2 regions of the Naumannella cuiyingiana genome follow, and region 2 is predicted to be linked to the other one. Evidence: predicted binding sites of a transcription regulator. Region 2 holds the regulator's gene; the other holds the start of a gene.
What was found. Region 2 encodes HrcA, which represses chaperone genes, less so after heat shock. Its sites were predicted from a motif close to TTGGCACTCGNNNNNNNCGAGTGCCAA; they were not measured.
Positions count from the first base shown of each region.

Region 1: a site for HrcA is predicted at 3,015-3,041, ahead of groES (co-chaperone GroES). Genes of this name have one in related genera too.

Region 1 is NZ_JACBZS010000001.1:989,513-994,260, reverse strand. It holds gene GGQ54_RS04540 (catalase) at 1-157, shown strand, start outside; gene GGQ54_RS04535 (hypothetical protein) at 198-470, opposite strand; gene GGQ54_RS04530 (DUF6918 family protein) at 576-1,016, shown strand; gene GGQ54_RS04525 (methyltransferase domain-containing protein) at 1,021-1,782, opposite strand; gene GGQ54_RS04520 (THUMP-like domain-containing protein) at 1,815-2,984, shown strand; gene groES (co-chaperone GroES) at 3,143-3,436, shown strand; gene groL (chaperonin GroEL) at 3,452-4,748, shown strand, end outside.
Region 2 is NZ_JACBZS010000001.1:602,572-607,319, reverse strand. It holds gene GGQ54_RS02695 (LacI family DNA-binding transcriptional regulator) at 1-554, opposite strand, end outside; gene GGQ54_RS02690 (inositol monophosphatase family protein) at 660-1,445, shown strand; gene GGQ54_RS02685 (MBL fold metallo-hydrolase) at 1,447-2,304, opposite strand; gene hrcA (heat-inducible transcriptional repressor HrcA) at 2,419-3,426, shown strand; gene dnaJ (molecular chaperone DnaJ) at 3,451-4,659, shown strand; gene GGQ54_RS02670 (16S rRNA (uracil(1498)-N(3))-methyltransferase) at 4,656-4,748, shown strand, end outside.

The DNA of each region.
Region 1 (4,748 bases), 390 kb from region 2:
CTGGTACTGGAAGAACGTCGATGCCGACACCGGAAAGCAGATCGAGGAGAAGGTACGCGCCGGCGTCGGCGGCGCGAACCCGGGCGGCGAGCCCGAGCTTGCCAAGGCCGACGCGGCCGATCCGATCGTGGAGTCGGCGACGCAGGCCGCCCAGTGATCACCGCCTGAGCACGGCAGCGTGCGCCCCGTCGCCTCGTTCACCGAGCGGGCGGCGGGGCGCCGCCGTTCCTGCGGCGGTACGCCGTGGACAGCCCCGCGACAAAGGTCACCAGCCCGATCAGAGCGACGGGCGTCAGCAGGATCGCGAAGAAGATCGAGAAGATCATCGCGTACCCGTGCGGGCCGTCGCGGCTGATCCAGGCGAACACCAACAGGCCGGCGATCAGGTGGGCCGAGACGGTGGCCATCACGGCACCGATGATCGCGGCGACACGGCCGCCGGGCGACAGGGGACCGGGAGGTCCGAACATGCCCACCAATCTAGGTCGGGGCGGGGTCTCGCGCGTCCTCGCCGTGATCCCTAGAGTTGTGCCGGACCCGGCGCCGCCGACCTCCCTCTCGACGAAAGTGATCCGATGAGCCTGACCGCCAACCTTCTCGCCGATGACCAGCGCCCCGCCGTGATCGCCGACCTGTCCGCCGTGGTGGATGCCGAGGTCCGCGAGAAGTCCGGCCTGTCCGGTGCCGCGATCAAGACCGGGTACGCCGCGGCGCGCAAGCTCGCCCCGAACCTCACCGAGCGCGGCCTGAACCGGATGCTGCCCGACTTCGCCGCCGCGCTCGACCCGTTCTGGGCCGACTTCACCGCCTCCGGTCAGACCGACTTCGGCGCCTATCTCGCCGGCCGCGGCGACGAGGCCACCGAAGCGCTGCTCGGCGTCGCCGACAAGCGGGTCCTCGGTTCGGACCGTGAGGGCATCAAGAAGGCCTACCGTGGCCTGCGCGGCAAGGCCGAGGACCACGTCCGGTCGGCCCTGCCCCGGGTCGGCGCCGCGATCCAGAATCGGGCCGGCTGAGCGGTCATCCCCTCCGGTCGGCCCAGGCGACCTCGGTGGCATAGGGCACCGAGACGCGGCCGTCGGCCGCCCGCGGTGCCGCGCCGACAGCGGCCATGATCAACTCCCGCGCCGGGTGCTTCACGGCGTCGTCGGCCGCGAGCCAGTAGCTACGGGTCTCGGCCAGCATCGCAAGATCAGCCTCGGTCATGATCATTCGCCACGGCACTTCACGGGTCTCGATCCGACCGAAGCCGGCGAGCCCCGCCGGCGCCTGCCGGCGAACCTCCCGCTCATGATCGGTCCGCGGGTCCACCGTGTGCATCGCGTCGGCGTAGCGGGCGACCCACGGCACCGACGTGTCCAGCTTGTTCCACAACATCGCCACCCGGCCTCCCGGGCGCAGGATGCGGTGCAGCTCGCGGGTGCCGGCCTCCGCATCCACCCAGTGCCAGGACTGGCCGAACGTGACCAGGTCTACGCTCGCGTCCGGCAGTCCGGTGTGCTCGCCCGTGCCGACCCGGGATTCGACGCCCGCGGGCACCAGCGCCAGCATCTGCGCCGCCGGGTCGATCGCCCACACCGACAGCCCTGCCGCAGTGAGCTGGGTGGCGAGCTTGCCCGTGCCCGCGCCGACATCGGCCGCGTCGCGCGCTCCGGCGGGGATGATCAACTCCATCGCCGCAGGCGGGTAGCCGGGCCGCAGCCGGTCGTAGGCGTCCGCGCCGGCCGTGAACGCGCCGGCCAGCTCCCGCCGTGCATCCGGCCTGTCGGCTCGATCCGCCACAGGCGTCACGCTAGCCGCCTAGCATGTGCGGCATGGACCCGGACACCGCGCGGGCGCTGGTCGGTACGCCCGGAGCCCGCGCGCTGCGGCTCGGCGCGGCCCTGGGCGATCCGGACTCGCTGCACGCGGCCAGTCGGCTGCGCGCGGAGGTCGGGCCCGCGCTGGCCGCCGCCGCCCTGGATCAACTGTCGCTGCGGCGGCGCGCGGCCGCGAAGTTCGGCGCCGACGCCGAGCGGTGGTTCTTCACCGCGGCGGGGCTGGAACAGGCCAGCCGGCCCGCCGTGTCGGCATGGCGGGCCCGGCGGCTGGCCGGGCACGCCGACGCCCTGCACGACCTCGGCAGCGGCATCGGCGCCGACTCGGCCGCGGCCGGCCGCCTTGGCCTGCGGCTCGCGCCGGTCGAGGCCGATGAGACGACGGCGATCTTGGCCGAGGCCAATCTCGGCGTACCGGTGACCGCAGGCGACGCGACCCGGGTGCCGCTCGACGCCGATGCCGCGGTCTTCGTCGACCCGGCGCGCCGGACCGCGCGCGGGCGGAGCTGGCGGCTGGCCGACCTGTCCCCGCCCTGGGACTTCGCCCGCGGGTTGCTGGCGCGTGCCGCGCCCACCTGCCTCAAGGTCGGCCCCGGCTTCCCGCACCGCGAGATCCCGGACGATGTCGAGGCGGTCTGGGTCGGGCACGGCGGCGATGCCGTCGAGCTCGCGCTGTGGTCGGGCCCGGGCGCGGAGCCAGGGCGCCGGTCGGTCGTGCTGCTCGGGGACGCACCGGCCGAGCTCACGCTCGGCACGGGTACGCCCGCCTCGATCGGCCCGGTCGCGGCGTACCTCTTCGAGCCGCATCCCGCGGCGATCGCCGCCGGCGCGGTCGACGACCTGGCCCACGCCCACGGGCTGCATCGCCTGGCCGGGCCGATCGCCTATCTCGCCGGGGACGAACCTGTCGACAGCCCGTGGCTGACCCGCTTCGCCGTGCGCGAGTCGATGCCGTGGAAGGAGAAGACCGTCCGCAGTTGGGTCCGGGAGCGCGGCGTCGGCAGCCTCGAGATCAAGAAACGCGGTATCGATGTCGATCCCGCACAACTGCGTCGCCGGCTGCGGCCGAGCGGTGACGCGGCGGCGACCCTGGTGCTGACGCCCACCGTCGACGGATCGCGGGCGCTGGTGGTCGAACGCGCGCCATCGGGTTGGCACTCGGCTTGACCGAGTGCTAACGAGGGCATAGATTCGGTGTTGGCACTCTCAGCGCGAGTGTGCCAGCCACAACTTGGGGTGGCACCCGCGACGACATCCCGAGTTCAGGCCAGGCATGTACACATACAGAACCCGTGAAGGGGCAGAACCCGTGAAAGGGGTTAGTCGTGGCAACGATCAAGCCGCTTGAGGACCGCGTGCTCGTGGAGCCGCTGGAGGCCGAGCAGACCACCGCGTCGGGTCTGGTGATTCCGGACACCGCCAAGGAGAAGCCGCAGGAGGGCAAGGTCCTCGCCGTGGGTCCGGGCCGGATCGACGACAAGGGCAACCGCGTACCGTTCGACGTCGCCGAGGGCGATGTCGTGATCTTCAGCAAGTACGGCGGCACCGAGGTCAAGTACGACAACAAGGACCTGCTGCTGCTCAACGCCCGCGACATCCTCGCGGTCGTCAACAAGTAAGGGGATCGAGCACCGATGGCAAAGACCCTGCAGTTCGACGAGGAGGCGCGGCGCTCGCTGGAGCGCGGCGTGGACGTCCTCGCCAACACCGTCAAGGTGACGCTGGGACCGAAGGGGCGCTACGTCGTCCTCGACAAGAAGTGGGGCGCGCCCACCATCACCAACGATGGTGTGACCGTGGCCCGCGATGTCGAGCTCGACAACCCCTACGAGAACATGGGCGCCCAGCTCGCCAAGGAGGTCGCCACCAAGACCAACGACATCGCCGGTGACGGCACCACCACGGCCACCGTGCTCGCCCAGGCGCTGGTCCACGAGGGCCTGCGGGCCGTCGCCTCGGGCTCCAACCCGGTCGGCCTGAAGCGCGGCATGGACGCCGCCGCCGGCAAGGTCGCCGAGGAGCTGAAGAAGAACTCCCGCGAGGTCCAGACCACGCAGGACATGGCCCACGTCGCCACCATCTCCGCCCGGGACGAGCAGATCGGCAAGCTGATCGCCGATGCGTTCGACAAGGTCGGCAAGGACGGCGTGATCACCGTCGACGAGTCGCAGACCTTCGGCACCGAGCTCGAGTTCACCGAGGGCATGCAGTTCGACAAGGGCTATCTCTCGCCCTACTTCGTCACCGACACCGAGCGGATGGAGGCGGTGATGGATGACCCGTACATCCTGATCAGCTCCTCCAAGATCAGCTCGATGAACGAGCTGCTCCCGGTGCTGGAGAAGGTCATCGCCGCCAACGGCACGCTGTTGATCATCGCCGAGGACGTCGACGGCGAGGCGCTGTCCACCCTCGTGGTGAACAAGATCAAGGGCACCTTCAACTCCTGCGCGGTGAAGGCCCCGGCCTTCGGTGACCGGCGCAAGGCCATGCTGGACGACATCGCCACCCTGACCGGCGGCACCGTCGTCTCGCCCGATCTCGGCATGAAGCTCGACCAGGTCAGCCTGGACGACCTCGGCCGGGCCCGCCGGGTCGTGGTGACCAAGGACGAGACCACCATCATCGACGGCGCCGGCGATGCCGCGGCCGTCGAGGGTCGGGTCGCGCAGCTCCGCAAGGAGGTGGAGAACACCGACTCCGACTGGGACCGCGAGAAGCTGTCCGAGCGGATCGCGAAGCTCGCCGGTGGCGTCTGCGTGATCAAGGTCGGCGCCGCCACCGAGGTGGAGCTGAAGGAGAAGAAGCACCGGATCGAGGACGCGGTCTCCGCGACCCGGGCGGCGATCGAGGAGGGCATCGTCGCCGGCGGCGGCGCGGCCCTGATTCACGCCGCCAAGGTGCTCGACCCGGGCAAGGCGACCGGTGACG
Region 2 (4,748 bases):
AGCACGACGATCTCCCGATGGCCGAGCGCCGCCAGGTGTTCGCCGAGCTGCCGCCCGACCGCCCGGTCGTCCACGGCCACCCAGCAGCCCTGGGGGGAGACGTCGGTGCCGATCAGCCGGACGCCGCGGCGACGCGCCAGCTCGATCAGGTCGCCGCGGGTGGTCAGGCAGAGCGCGGCCATGCCGTCGACCTGCGCGCGGCGCGCCGCCTCAATCCCGTCGGGGTCGTCGTCGTTGACCGGCAACAGCAGCAGGCTGGTGCCGTGCTGCTCCAGGACGCGGGTGAGCGAGCGGATCAGCGCGATGGCGTAGGGATCGGAGAAGGCATAGGACAACTGCTGGTGGGTGACCAGGCCCACGGAGCCGGACCTGCCGCGGCGCAGGCTGCGGGCCGAGGCGTCCGGGCCGGCATAGCCGAGGTCCTCGGCCTTGGCGAGGATCCGGTCGCGCAGCTCGGCCGACAACTGGTCGGGCTTGTTGTAGGCATTCGACACGGTCGCGGCCGACACCCCGACCGCCTCGGCGATCGTTCGCAGCGTCACCCGGTTGGTCATCCAGGCCCTCCTCGGTTCGTCCCAGCACCGTCTGTATCGATTAACTAGAACGATACAGAACGAGCCGCCGGGTAGGCAAGGTCACCCGTGTGCGAGTGTTTGTCCGTGCCGAGATTCACCCTGGACGACACCTCCACCGAGTCCGTGCTCGGGCTGCTCGAACGGGTCGCCGCCGAGATCATCAATCCGCGTTTCCGCGCCCTGAGCGGCGGACAGATCGCCGAGAAGAAGCCCGGTGACTACGTGACGGTCGCCGATCGGGAGTCGGAGGCGGCACTGACCGAGACCTTGCAGGCGGCCGATCCGGGAGCCTTCGTGGTCGGCGAGGAGGCCGTCGCGGCCGATCCCGGCCTGCTGGACCGGCTGGCCGCGGCCGAACACGCCTACGTGATTGATCCGCTGGACGGCACCCGCAACTTCGTCCGCGGCTCCGACGATCACGCCATGCTGCTCGCCGAACTGCGCGACGGCGAAGCGGTGCGCGGGTGGATCTGGCAGCCCCAGCACCAGCTCGCTGTCGTCGCCGAGCGGGGTCGCGGGGTGCTGCGCAACGGCGCCCGGGTCGTCGCCCCGCCGGTCAACGACCCGCCGAATGTCGCCACCTCGATGTCGACCAGGCACTTCGACCCGCCGGGAATCGAAGCGGTGCGGACGCGCTGGTGCTGCGGGGTGGACTATCCCGATCTGCTGGCCGGCACGATCGATGCCCTGGCGTACCGCAATCCGAAGCCGTGGGACCACGCGGCGGGCGCGCTGATGGTGCGCGAGCTGGGCGGCGTCGTGCGGTTCGCCGACGGCACCGATTATGTCCCCGGCCGGCCGGTCGAGTCCGGGCAGATCCTGTTGGTGGCGTCCTCGCCCGCGGTCGCCGAGCAGATCGGGCGGGGCTGACTCAACTCCCGCCGCGCTCCAGCACGATCGGCAGTTGCGGTCGCGCCCGGACGCCGGCCGAGGCGAGTTCGGCGTAGGCCCGCGCGATGTGCGGCGCGACCGTCTCGGTCGGCCAGGGCCAGTTGCCCGCCGCGCCGGCATCGGCCTCGGCGATGCCGCGCTCGATCAGCGCGCGTGCCTCGCCCGTGACGGCCGCCAGTTCGGCGCGCTGGGTGATCACGTCGGTACGCGACATCGGGCCACCGTGCCCGGGAATCACCACCGCGTCCTCGCCGAGCACCCCGACCAGACCGTCCAGCGTCGCCGGCCACTGGCCGAGCGCGCTGTCGGGGCCGGCCTGCGGCACGCCCGCCGACTCCACCAGGTCGCCGGCGATGACGACCTTCGAGTCCGGAACGACCACGACCAGATCGCCCTCGGTGTGGCCCGGGCCCAGGTGGACGATCTCGACCCGGCGACCGGACAGGTCGATCCCGCGGGCCAGGTGCAGCAGGGTGGTCGGCGCTACCAGGTCGGCCGGGGACAGGCCGAGCCCGGCGAGATCGGCGGCCGTCGCCGGATCCTCGAGGCGGTTGGCGAGGCTGGCATGGCCGAAGGACGGTACGCCGGCCAGCCCCGCCAGCCCGAACCAGTGATCGCGGTGGCCGTGCGTGATCACCACGCCGGCGGGATCGGTGCCGGTCAGCTCGACCACGTCGGCGCGCAGCCGCGCCCCCTGCTCCGGGCTCGAACCGGTGTCCACCAGCAGTCCCGGCGCCTGCGGCGTACCGCCGAGCACCAGGGCGATGTTGACCGAATCCGGCTCGGCGACGGCCACCAGCACGCCCGGCGCGGCCTCGCGCCACTCGAGGAAAGTCACCTCGCCAGCCTAACCGCGCGCGAGCGCTAGACTGGCACTCCGCTGCAGAGAGTGCCAGCAAACCGAGTGCCAGCAAACCGAGTGTCAGCCATTCGCGAGAACCAGGAGGGGGCTGTGGACGATCGCAAGCTCGACGTGCTGCGCGCCATCGTCACCGACTACGTGTCCAGCCACGAGCCGGTCGGGTCGAAGGCGCTGGTCGATCGGCACAACCTCGGCGTGTCGTCCGCGACCGTCCGCAACGACATGGCCGTGCTGGAGGACGAGGGCTACATCACCCAGCCGCACACCAGCGCGGGCCGGATCCCGACCGACAAGGGCTACCGGCTGTTCGTCGACCGGATCGCCGCGCTGAAGCCGCTGTCGCCGGCGGAGTCGCGAGCCATCCAGGCCTTCATGTCGGGCGCGCTGGATGTCGACGACATCGTCACCCGAACCGTCCGGCTGCTCGCCCAGGTGACCCACCAGGTGGCGATCGTGCAGTACCCGATCGTCTCCTCGGCAACCGTCCGCCACATCGAGCTGGTGCCCGTCAGCGACGATCGGGTGCTGGTCGTGCTGATCAACTCGACGGGGCGGGTCGAGCAGCGCACGGTGGAGACCGGAGAGATCGCCCATGCCGACGTGGCCGAGCTGGCGGAGCGGATCAACGCCCGGCTGGTGGGTGAGCGGCTGGCGGCTGCCGCGGAGTCCCTCGACGGCCTGCCCGGGTCCGTGCCCGAGCGGCTCGCTGCGACCGCGGGCAAGCTCGCCGCGGCGCTGGGTACGATGCTCGACACCGAGGTCGCCACCCGCGTTGCCGTCGGCGGCGTACCCAATCTGACCAGCTTCGGCCCCGGTTTCGACGCGGTACGCCCGGTGCTGGAGGCACTTGAGGAACAGGTCGTGCTGCTCACCTTGTTGAGCGAGGTGGGTGATGACCCGGTGACCGTCCGCATCGGCGCGGAGAACCCCTACCGGGAGCTGAGCGCGACCTCGGTCATCGCCAGCGACTACGGGCAACACGCCGGCGTCCGGGCGAGCCTCGGCATCGTCGGCCCGACCCGGATGGACTATCCCTCGACCATGGCCTCGGTCCGGGCGGTGGCGCGCTATGTCGGGCGCTTCCTGTCCGAGCGCTGAGCCGGAGAACGACGAAGGAACCAGATGAGCATGGACTACTACGCGGTGCTCGGCGTGGAACGCAGCGCGTCCGCGGAGGAGATCAAGAAGGCCTACCGCCGGATGGCGATGAAGGTGCACCCCGATGTCGCGCCGGGCCCGGAGGCGGCGGAGAAGTTCAAGCAGATCTCCGAGGCCTACGAGATCTTGTCCAATCCGGACAAGCGGGCCCTCTACGACCGCGGCGGCGATCCGCGGATGGCCGGCGCGGGGTTCGGCCGCGGTGGCGGGTTCGGCGGGTTCGGCGGCGGTTTCACCGGCGGAACGGCCGGCTTCGACTTCGGCGACCTGATCGATGCGATGTTCACCGGGCAGACCGGCCCCCGCGGCCCGCGCTCGCGGGTGCGGCGCGGGCAGGACTCGGCGGTCCCGATGACGCTCGACCTGGCGGAGGCCGCGTTCGGCACGACCGTCGAGACGACCATCGACACGGCGGTACGCTGCGCGACCTGCGAGGGCCAGGGCACCCAGCCGGGCACCCGGCCCGAGCGCTGCAACACCTGCCGGGGCGCCGGTGAGATCACCCAGATGCAGCGGATCGGGATCGCGGGCATCCGCACCTCCCAGCCCTGCCCGAACTGCCGGGGCTTCGGCGTGACGATCCCGCACCCCTGCGTCGAGTGCGACGGCGAGGGCCGGGTCCGGCAGACCGAGACGCTGCAGGTGAAGATCCCGGCCGGGCTGGAGGACGGCGTGATGATCCACCTGCCCGGGCGCGGCGAGGTGGGACCGGGCGGCGGCGAGCCGGGCGACATCTACGTCAAGATCGCGGTCCGCCCGCATGCCGACTTCCGCCGCGACGGCAACAACCTGGAGCTCGTCGTGCCGATCCCGATGACCGCGGCAGCCCTGGGCACCCGGGTCGACGTGCCCACCCTGGAGGCCGACCTGGTTGCCTCCGGGCGCGAGGACTTCGCCGATGCCGAGACGACGGTCGAGGTGGAGGTGCCGCCGGGCACCCAGTCGGGGACCAGGATCGCGCTGCCCAATCGCGGCATCCCGCGCCGCCGCGGGCGCGGGCGCGGCGAGCTGGGCGTCACCTTCCTGGTGCAGACGCCGACCAGGCTGACCAAGGAACAGCGCGAGCTGCTGGAACAACTTGCCGCCGAGCGGGACGAGACGCGCGTCGAGGTGCGCGGAGGAGCCGGGCGCGGGATGTTCGGGCGGTGGAAGGACCGCCTGGCCGGCCAGTGAGCGACCCCGTCTTCCTCGCCGACGCGGCCCGCGATGCGGCGATCGGTGACGCACTGGTGCTCGACGGGCCCGAGGGTCATCACGCCTCG